Regions from separate parts of the Rhodococcus sp. PAMC28707 genome, predicted to be linked through region 2. Evidence: predicted binding sites of a transcription regulator. Region 2 holds the regulator's gene; each other region holds the start of a gene.
The links. Region 2 encodes LexA, which represses DNA repair genes until DNA is damaged. Its sites were predicted from a motif close to CGAACANNTGTTCG; they were not measured.

Region 1: a site for LexA is predicted at 2,027-2,040, ahead of E5720_RS14450 (HNH endonuclease signature motif containing protein). Genes of this name have one in related genera too.
Region 3: a site for LexA is predicted at 1,527-1,540, ahead of E5720_RS08295 (HNH endonuclease signature motif containing protein). Genes of this name have one in related genera too.

What each region holds. Positions count from the first base shown of each region.
Region 1 covers NZ_CP039253.1:3,143,979-3,147,260, forward strand. The annotation lists gene E5720_RS14450 (HNH endonuclease signature motif containing protein) at 33-1,997, opposite strand; gene E5720_RS14455 (TIGR03084 family metal-binding protein) at 2,508-3,282, shown strand, end outside.
Region 2 covers NZ_CP039253.1:314,183-317,464, reverse strand. The annotation lists gene E5720_RS01415 (acyl-CoA dehydrogenase family protein) at 1-1,034, shown strand, start outside; gene lexA (transcriptional repressor LexA) at 1,117-1,815, opposite strand; gene E5720_RS01405 (hypothetical protein) at 2,273-2,734, shown strand; gene nrdR (transcriptional regulator NrdR) at 2,874-3,282, shown strand, end outside.
Region 3 covers NZ_CP039253.1:1,828,812-1,832,093, forward strand. The annotation lists gene E5720_RS08290 (MMPL family transporter) at 1-1,311, shown strand, start outside; gene E5720_RS08295 (HNH endonuclease signature motif containing protein) at 1,604-2,095, shown strand; gene E5720_RS08300 (DUF2339 domain-containing protein) at 2,379-3,282, opposite strand, start outside.

The DNA.
Region 1 (3,282 bases), 1.9 Mb from region 2:
CGATGGTTACGAGGGACCTCCTGTTTCACAGTTCAGAACGGCGCAGGACCATCTGCATCCTCCGTACTCCCGGGACTCCCCGGACCGTTGGGACCGCTGGTGCTCGCGGAAGTCTTATTGCTGCACGCTGCGCCGCGCTGGCCTCCGCTGTGCCGGCCCGATTGCGGGGACGGGCGATCGGTGAACGGTGTGCCTGGTCCGTCAGGTCTGGCGAGTTCGGTGTCCGTCGTGTTCGTGTTCGCAGGCGGCGGGCTGCAATGGGTGCGTCGCTTGCGCGGAATGTGGGGGATCAGGCGGCAGTCGGACAGACCGGTCGTCCCGACTGTGCCCCCAGGCAGAGTTATCGCTGTTGATCCTGAACTCGAGGTCCAGTAGTCGATACCCCGCGGAAGCATGACAGGAACCCAGACGCCCATTGTCTTGAGCATGTGGTGATAGCGGCAAAGGCAATGGAGATTGGTCAGTACCGTCCATCCGCCATGTTTCGGGTCGTAGTGGCGATAGGACACCACATGGTCGATTTCGCAGGCTGCGGCCGGAACATCACATCCTGGATGGCGGCAGGTGCGATCCCGTTGTCGAACGCATTTGGCCAGTTCGCTACTCGGGCGATAAGTGAGCGCACCGTCGGGTGGTTCGAGGAATCCGCCGTGACCATCGGGGTGCAGCGCCTCGGCCCGCGCCGGGTTAGCTGCAACAGCCTCTTCGATGTGCGCTATCAGCGTGTAGGACCCGGTGTAATCGGTAGCGGACTCAGTTGCGTTCGGCGCTGTGGTGCACGGCTGTGACTTTGCCGGACGCTTTGGAAATGCGAGTCCGAGCCTGCGGCGCCCATGACCCAACGGATTGAGCACCGTGTGCGTACCGAGATTGATTCCAGTGCCAGTACCTGCGGAGTCGCCGGGCCCGTCACTCTGGGCATCTGGACCGGCACCTGCATCTGGACCGGCACCGGCACCCTCGCCCGTCCGCTTGTCACCCTTGCCACGCTCTGACCGAACATCGACATCCTGATCAGGGATCACATCTATAAGACCGAGTGAGGCTGCGAGGTCCGCCGCTTCGGTCAGCAGTAGCTGCCAGTCTCCGTTTGCAGCAAGTTCGCGGGCATAGTCCGCATCGATCAATCCGTGTCCTGCGAGGTATCCGGGTAGGTCGGCGAGTCCGGCAAGCGTCGGCAGATCGATCGTCACTGTGGTCAGTGGGCTACGGCGTGCAGGCAATTCCCGCCGGGCGGTGCACGGATTGTCCTCGTCCTGTTCGCACGTGCACGAAACAAATGTCTCTTGATGCACGAGCGCCACGTACGCGGCCGCGAGTCGCTGGCCACGAGTGCGCGGATCACGGCGGCACAGGGTGTTCGCCATTTCGTTGACCAGTTGCCAGCACGCCGCGGCGTCACCTGCTTCGAGGTCGGCCTCGATGGTGGCGATCATGTCTCTGTCGCGGTATCGAACGCGGGTGAGCTTGACGAGATCTTTGCGAAGCGCAGCGGCCTCCTCCGGTGCAACACGCTGCACGATTTCACAGATCTCGGTCGCGAGTGGCCCGGGGGATAGGCGGTGCGCTGCATGGAGTACTTCGGATTCGATGCGGACGGCAACTTCCAGTGGGAGCGGGTTGGTGTTTCGATAGATCGCCCGCACCCGTGCGAGATCCAACTCGCCGGCGTCGAATGCTGCTCTGACCCTGGGCAACCGGAGTCGGAGATCCATACCGATCTCTGCATAAGTGTCCGCCACAGTCTTGGAGCATCCCAGCGCCTTCGCTGTCTCCGATGCCGCATAGCTCCCCGCATCCATGATCACGTCACCGACTTGGACACTCTGATGAATGCAGGAATCCCAGATCGACGCTGCAAGAAAGACTTTGCGTGCGCAGGCCTGGTTCTCGATCACCGCCGCGTCGGAGAGCTTCTGAAGTACTGATCGATCGATGACCGGCGTGTGCTGCGGACCTACGTACGAAGCGAATGCACTCCTGCGACTCGAACTCATGAATCGAAGCCCCCCGGCATGTCGATGTTAGAACGTATGTTCGATAATATCGACTTTCGTGGTCGTCGTCAAGGGTTTCATTCTCCGATCCTCCTGTAGCGCAGTTGAATACGAAACGCAGGTGCCTACACCATTCCACCGACATTTCAGCCGAAAGTCCCCGCCCGGGGTCGGTCCGTTACGGCGTGTGACCGCCCTCTGGTCAAGTGGTCAGTCCTCTGTGCTGCACTCGCACCCTTTGGCCCGCGGGTCAGCCCACTCGTGCTCTGCGTCAGGCCTCTCGCAGCGCGTGGCAGCCCAGGCGTCCGATCAGCCCGGACTCCGCGTGTCGCCAGCCCCCTCTCCTCCTCCGGCCGGCCTCGACGTTCACTACCGGCGTGCCGCGTAGTCCGGGCCGGTCGTGGGAGAGTGCTCGCCCGACGACGGGCATTCCAGCCGCCGGGAAGTCGGCCGAGCCATTAAAAAGCAAGCGTGCTTGCTTTTTTATCGATCAGATGTGAAACTTCCTCCATGGCCGACCTCGACTCGATCGTCGATGACCTCCGCGCCGAGGGTGATGCGCTCGACACTCTCGTGGCTGGACTGACCGAAGACCAGTGGGCGACGCTCACACCTGCGCCGGGCTGGACCGTCGCGCATCAGATCGCGCATCTGTCCTGGACCGACAATGTTGCCGAACGCACCACCTCGGGGGCATCGGGGGACGCGAACGCTGCCGCAGAGTTCGACGGCGTTTTGAAGGCTGCTTGGTCCGATCCCGCTGGTTTCGTCGACAGCGCCGCTGAGGAGGAAGCTGCAAGTGCTGATCTCCTCGCTGTCTGGCGCACCCGTCGGCATGCCATGACCGACGCGCTGAAACGGGTCCCTCCCGGGGTCAAGATTGCGTGGTTCGGACCACCCATGAGCGCTGCTTCGATGGCTACCGCTCGCCTCATGGAGACATGGGCCCATGGTCAGGATGTCGCCGATGCACTCGGAGTCACCCGCGAGCCGACGGAGCGGATCGAAGCTGTTGCGCATATCGGCGTCCGTACCCGTGATTTTGCCTATGTGATCAACCAACAGACTCCGCCGTCCGAGCCGTTCCGAGTCGAGCTGACCTCCCCCTTGGGTGAGCTTTGGACCTGGGGCCCCGGTGGCGCTGCTCAACGCGTCACCGGCTCGGCGGTGGATTTCTGTCTGCTGGTGACGCAGCGGGCGCACCCCGAGAATCTCGATATCGAGGCCGTCGGACCCGACGCTCAGCACTGGCTGACCATCGCTCAAGCCTTCGCAGGCCCTCCAG
Region 2 (3,282 bases):
TCGTCGATCGTTGGGTGTGGGTAGAAGCCGGAAAGCAAGGATTCCTCGGCACCGACGTGCCGGAGGAGTACGGCGGTGGCGGTGTCAAAGACTTCCGCTACAACGCCGTCGTCACCGAGGAAACCACCCGCGGCGGCTACAGCGGAATCGGATTCACGCTGCACAACGACGTCGTCGCGCCATACCTCATCAATCTGACGAACGAAGAACAAAAGCAGCGTTGGCTACCCGGATTCAGTTCCGGTGAGTTGATCACCGCGATCGCGATGACCGAGCCCGGTACCGGTAGCGATCTGCAGGGAATCAAGACCAAGGCCGTTCGCGATGGAGACGACTGGGTCCTCAACGGGTCCAAAACCTTCATCACCAACGGAATCAATGCCGACCTCGTCATCGTCGTAGCCTGCACCGACCCCGACAAGGGTGCGCAGGGATTCAGCTTGCTCGTCGTCGAGCGCGACATGCCTGGTTTCGAACGCGGACGCAATCTCGACAAGATCGGGATGAAGGCGCAGGACACGGCTGAACTCAGCTTCACCGACGTTCGCGTGCCCGCCGCGAACCTTCTCGGTGAGGAAGGGATGGGCTTCATCTACCTGATGCAGAACCTGCCTCAGGAACGACTGTCCATTGCGGTCGTCGCAGCAGCCGCCATGGAGTCGGCGCTCGACATGACAATTCAGTACTGCCGTGATCGCAAGGCATTCGGTAAGTCCATCGGCAAATTCCAGAACACACGATTCGTGCTGGCGGAGTTGGCAACCGAGACGACCGCCTCACGGATCATGGTCGACAAATTCATCGAACTGCTCAACGACGGCAAGCTGACGGTGCAGGAAGCCGCTATGGCCAAGTGGTGGACCACCGAGAACCAGGTGCGTCTCATCGACCGCTGCCTGCAACTGCATGGCGGATACGGATACATGAAGGAATACCCGATTGCCAAGGCATACATGGACTCTCGGGTGCAGACGATCTACGGCGGAACGACCGAGATCATGAAGGAAATCATCGGGCGGGGACTGAATCTCTAGTTCTCACCTTTCGATCGATACAGTTAAGGACCGCAACCTCGAAACACGAGGTTGCGGCCCTTCGTCTGTACGAACTCGCTGATCAGAGCTTGCGCATGACCGTGACGACCTTGCCGAGGATGGCTGCGTCATTGCCCGGGATCGGTTCGAACAATGGGTTGTGCGGCAGTAGCCATACCTCACCTTTGGTGCGCTTGAACGTCTTCACCGTGGCTTCGCCATCGATCATTGCTGCAACGATGTCACCGTTGTCGGCGACACTCTGCTGTCGAACCACGACCCAGTCGCCATCGCAGATCGCTGCTTCGATCATCGACTCGCCGACCACTCTCAGCATGAACAGTGAACCCTGGCCGACCAGTTCGCGGGGGAGAGGGAAAACGTCCTCGACCGCCTGCTCGGCAAGAATTGGTCCGCCGGCTGCGATTCTTCCCAGTACTGGAACGAACGTCGGAGTCGGCAGTTGATCCTCCGCAGGCGCCGAACCGTCGGCAACGGCTGCCGCGTGGTCTGCCTGTACCTCGTCGAGCCCGCGAACATCCACTGCGCGTGGGCGGTTCGGATCACGTCTGAGGAAACCTTTGCGTTCCAACGTCCGAAGCTGATGAGCGACCGACGACGTAGAGGTCAGCCCGACTGCATCCCCGATCTCCCGGATGCTCGGCGGGTAGCCACGCTCGGTCACCGAAGCTCTGATGACCTCGAGAACTTTGCGTTGACGTTCGGTCAGGCCCGCATTGACGTCGGTGCCCTCACCTTCGAATGCCTTCGCCGTCGGCACCGAGGGCGCCTTGGCGGTTGTGGCGGTCTTGGCAGCCGGCGCGGGGACCTTTCCACCGGTGGCACTTCCGAGCGTCTTTGCGCGCACTGCCGTAGCCTTCGTCTTCCCGCTCGCCTTGCCGCTCGTCTTGCCCGTGGACTTCGGTGACCCTGACGAGGTCTCTTCTTTCATTCGTGCATCCTCCTGCATCGCCTTCCCCTGCCGGGCATCTCGTGTGCTCGAGTGGCCCGAACGCGTGGTGTGGATGTGACGTGTGGTTTCTGACACGAATCTAGCCCGAAAACCCTGTTCGATCAAACATCTGTTCGATCCGTGTCGTAACTTCTGCTGACATTGTCCGACCCGCGTGATAGAACTTCGAACAAGCGTTCGTCGAACGCCTGATCGAATAAAGGTGAAAGTCGCGTCGGTCGCGAGCATCGCCACGGTCGATCTGTACACCGCAGTGGAGGTTCCGATGAGCATCACTACAGAGCGGACCAGTGCTCTCACCAGGCTCGCAGCAGCAGGTCGGGGTATAGACGGTCGGGGTATAGACGGTCGCGACACCCTCGATCGCACAACGCGCTCGGGCCAGCCCGTCCGTACTTCTCGCCCACGCACGTCTTGCGCGTCACTCGACCGTCGACGCTACCTTCACGCTGTCGCGCAACAGGACGGTTGCAACCGGGTCATCGATCACAGCTCCGCCGATCGAAGCTTCGACGACGAGGCGCCACGTCAGACAATGTCGTGGACCGCCACGATCGCGGGTGTGTTGATCACAGCCATTGTTCTTCTGGGCTTGGTAGGGCTTGCGAATCTACGCGCCGGATATCTCGACGGCGGCTCAGCCGGTGCTGTCACGGTCGTCGAGCAAGGTGGATTCGTCGGTACTGCGGGTCAGGATCTCATCGCGGCCACCGACTCGGGCCAGTGATACAACCATGCCTGAAGTACTGCTCGTTGATCGAGCCAGGTACGCGACACTGGGCTCGATAGCACTCCGAGTATCCTCGGTACCTGCACCTCTTGCGCTACCTACGAGATGGTGTGACGGCTACGACGGAGGCTCTTACATGCATTGCCCGTTCTGCAAGCACCCCGACTCCCGAGTGGTCGACTCCCGTGAGGCGGACGAAGGTCAGGCGATCCGTCGTCGTCGCTCGTGCCCGGAGTGTGGACGCCGCTTCACCACAGTGGAGACCGCTGTTCTGGCTGTCGTGAAGCGCAGCGGAGTCACCGAGCCCTTCAGTCGGGAGAAAGTAGTGCGAGGCGTCCGTCGTGCCTGCCAAGGCCGTGATGTCGACAACGACGCTCTGAATCTGTTGGCTCAGCAGGTCGAGGATGCAGTTCGGGCATCCGGATCAGCCGAGATCCCCAGCAACGAGGTCGGACTGGCTATTCTCGGTCCGCTTCGCGATCTCGACGAGGTTGCGTATCTACGGTTCGCGTCGGTGTACAAGTCCTTCAGTTCGGCCGAGGACT
Region 3 (3,282 bases), 1.5 Mb from region 2:
GTGATGACGGCGGGACGTACCGTGGCGTTCTCTGCGACGATGATCGTTGCCAGTCTCGGTGGCCTGCTGCTGTTCCCGCATGGATTCCTTCGGTCCGTCGCATACGGATCCATTGCGACCGTCGCGCTGGCCGCTCTCGTCGCGGTGACCGTACTACCTGCGCTGCTTGCAGTTCTCGGTCCACGCGTCGACGCGCTCGGCTTCAAGTTCATGCGTAAAACCAAGTCGTCCGAGGAAATCGAGAACGGCATGTGGGGCAAGCTGACCGCCTGGGTGATGCGTCGTCCAGTCAAGGTTGCCGTCACGATCGTGCTCGCACTGCTGGTGCTCACCCTCCCGGTGGGGAGGATCGAGTTCGGCGGAATCAACGAGACGTATCTTCCGCCCGATAACCCGACACGTGCGGCGCAGTCTGAGTTCGACGAACTGTTCCCTGGACAACGCACCGAGCCGCTCAAGCTGGTGATATCGAACGCTCAGGGTGCGTCCCTCGGACAGATCACCAAGCAAGCCAACGAAGCTCCCGGACTCGTCGAGAAGTTCACACCTACCGGTGCAAGCAAAGACGGAGTAATCGTCTTCAAGGCAGGCCTCGAGGACCGCAACGATTCCCAGCCTGCGCTCGACTATCTGCGCGGCATCGACGTTCCGGACGGCGCAAGCGTCCAGATCACGGGAACGCCTGCGATAGAACAGGACTCGATATCTGCGCTGGTGGATCGACTGCCGCTCACCGCGATCCTGGTAGTCCTCATCGTGACGCTGTTGATGTTCCTGACGTTCGGGTCGCTGATTCTGCCGATCAAGGCCGTGCTCATGACCGCGCTCGGATTGGGTGCGACGATGGGCATTCTGACGTGGATCTTCATCGACGGACATGGTTCGGAGTTGTTGAACTTCACCCCGGGTCCGATCATGGCGATGATTCTGCTGCTCATCGGGGCAATCGTCTTCGGGCTGTCCACCGACTACGAAGTCTTCCTGCTCTCGAGGATGGTCGAGGCGCGAGACAAGGGCGCAAGCACCACCGACGCAATCCGAATCGGCACTTCACATTCCGGACGCATCATCACCGCGGCAGCACTGATACTCATCGTGGTGACGGGCTCGTTCGCATTCTCGGACCTGGTGATGATGAAGTACATTGCCTTCGGCATGATTGCCGCGCTCATCATCGATGCGACGGTGATCCGCATGTTCCTGGTCCCGGCAACCATGAAGCTTCTCGGCGACAAGTGTTGGTGGGCACCGGAATGGATGAAGCGCATCCAGCGTCGAACCGGTCTCGGCGAGCCGGTCCTGGAGGACTAGAGCGTCGAGACTTCGGCCGGGGTACAACGTCACAGCGCGCCGTCGGAGCCAGGAACAGACGGCGTGACTCCCCCCGGGCCGTCTTTGCACCGTGTGCGAGTCGGCGCGAAAGGCAGAGAGCGCAACTACGACCTGGTCACGCCCGACTCCGACACTCCGGAGATGTACCTGATCGAAATGTGGCCCACCTCAACTCTTTCGCGGACGCTAGTAGTCAAACACACATCCGGCCGTTGACGGGCTCGGGTTATCAGTGATCGATTCCAGGCCCTAATCTCAGTGCGTCCAGGCAGTGCCGCTGCGGGCACGAATCAAGAAGCGCACGTACATCTCTGGGTTCCTCGACCGGGTCTACACCAGAACGACCAGCACACCTCGGGGGGAGGACTCTGCCCTACGCCGCTACGTCGATCCACTCCTGCGCGAGATCGATCGTGATCCGTCGAAGGTTGCAGGAGTGTTCCCCGACGGGCACGGCGGACTCGAGAATCCACCGCCCGGAGCGTTGACGTATCGGCCTTCGAAAGCTGTGGCCTCGATGATCCGAATGGCCTACCACACGTGTACATGTCCGGGCTGTGACACACCGTCGTCTCGGTGCCAACTCGACCACATCGTCCCGTTCGATCTGGACAATCCTCGGGCAGGCGGATGGACGGTCGGGTCCAATCTGCACCCGGTATGTACTTGTCGTCATCAAGCGAAGACAGCCCGAATGTGGGCGTGCGCCATGCTGTCCGGGGGCGCGATCCTGCGGACGGCAACGCCGGTTCTAGACGGATAACGCTGCCCGACTTCTCGGCTCCGAATTCCCCGCCACTTCGTGTTCGCACAAGGCGGCCGGCGCCCCCGGAGGATTGCCCGGACGGCCCGACCTGGTGGGAGAAACATATGCCTCCCCACACGCATCCCCCTCGCGTTCCGAATACGCCCGGGCGGGCACCGGCAAAGCTCGGTCCAGAATCCGCGAGCTTCGCTGCCGCTTCCGGCAACACCGCGCTACCCAAAATGCCCGCGAACGACGCCGGCCAGCACCCTACTGAGCCGGCGGGCTCGTCCGTACCTTGCTATACCTGTTCGGCCTCACGGTCTGCGAACACCTTTGCGTACCTGGTGCCCGCGAAGAGCAACAGAAGTCCGACGACGATGAAGGCGCCGACACGGAAGAGGCCGTCGAGAGCAACCAGATCGAACAGGAACAGCTTGGCCACAGCAGCAGCAGTCAACGATAGACCCGCCAATAGTGCAGTGTGCGCGTACTTCTCACTCCGAAGCCCCATGATCAGCAATGCCATGGCCACTGCCATCCATCCGATGGTGGCCGCACAGTGACCCGCGATGAAACCTGTTGTGCCGCCGATCGCTCCCACTCCGAGCGCGACCGTCGCGGACGTCAGACCGTAGAGCGAGACAACGCCTGCGAACACCCAGCAGGACTGCACGTTCTGCTCGACGATTCCGAGTTGGACAGCAACCAGAACCAGGCCCGCCGCAACCGCTACCAACAGCAGACCGGCAACCACGACGCCGAAATGTCCGGCGGCGTAGTCCGCATCCATGAGGCCGTCGACGGGTGCGACGACGACGAAACCGATAGTCCCGAGCGCGGCGAATGCACCGCCGAGGAAGTAGGCGATCTTGGACGAGATCTTCTGCGCGAGAACGAGTGCCGCAGCAGCGACCGCCAACAGCGTGAGCGGACGCAGTTCCACTGCGGTCGGAACGACGACGGCCTGCAACAACGCCGCCGCACCGACAAGCGAAAGCACAATCCTGGCATGCACCGGCAACCAGCGTGCCAAGGCGATAGTTGCCGCGCAGGTAACGGCGACCAGGAGTTCGACCAGCGCGAGTGTCCACCGCTCGAACAGGTTGCCCACCAAAAGAATCGGCAGTACACCGAGCGCCATCATCATCGATGCCATCGTGTCGGCGGCGTTGCGGCGAAGGAGTTCGAGCGAGCTTCCCAAC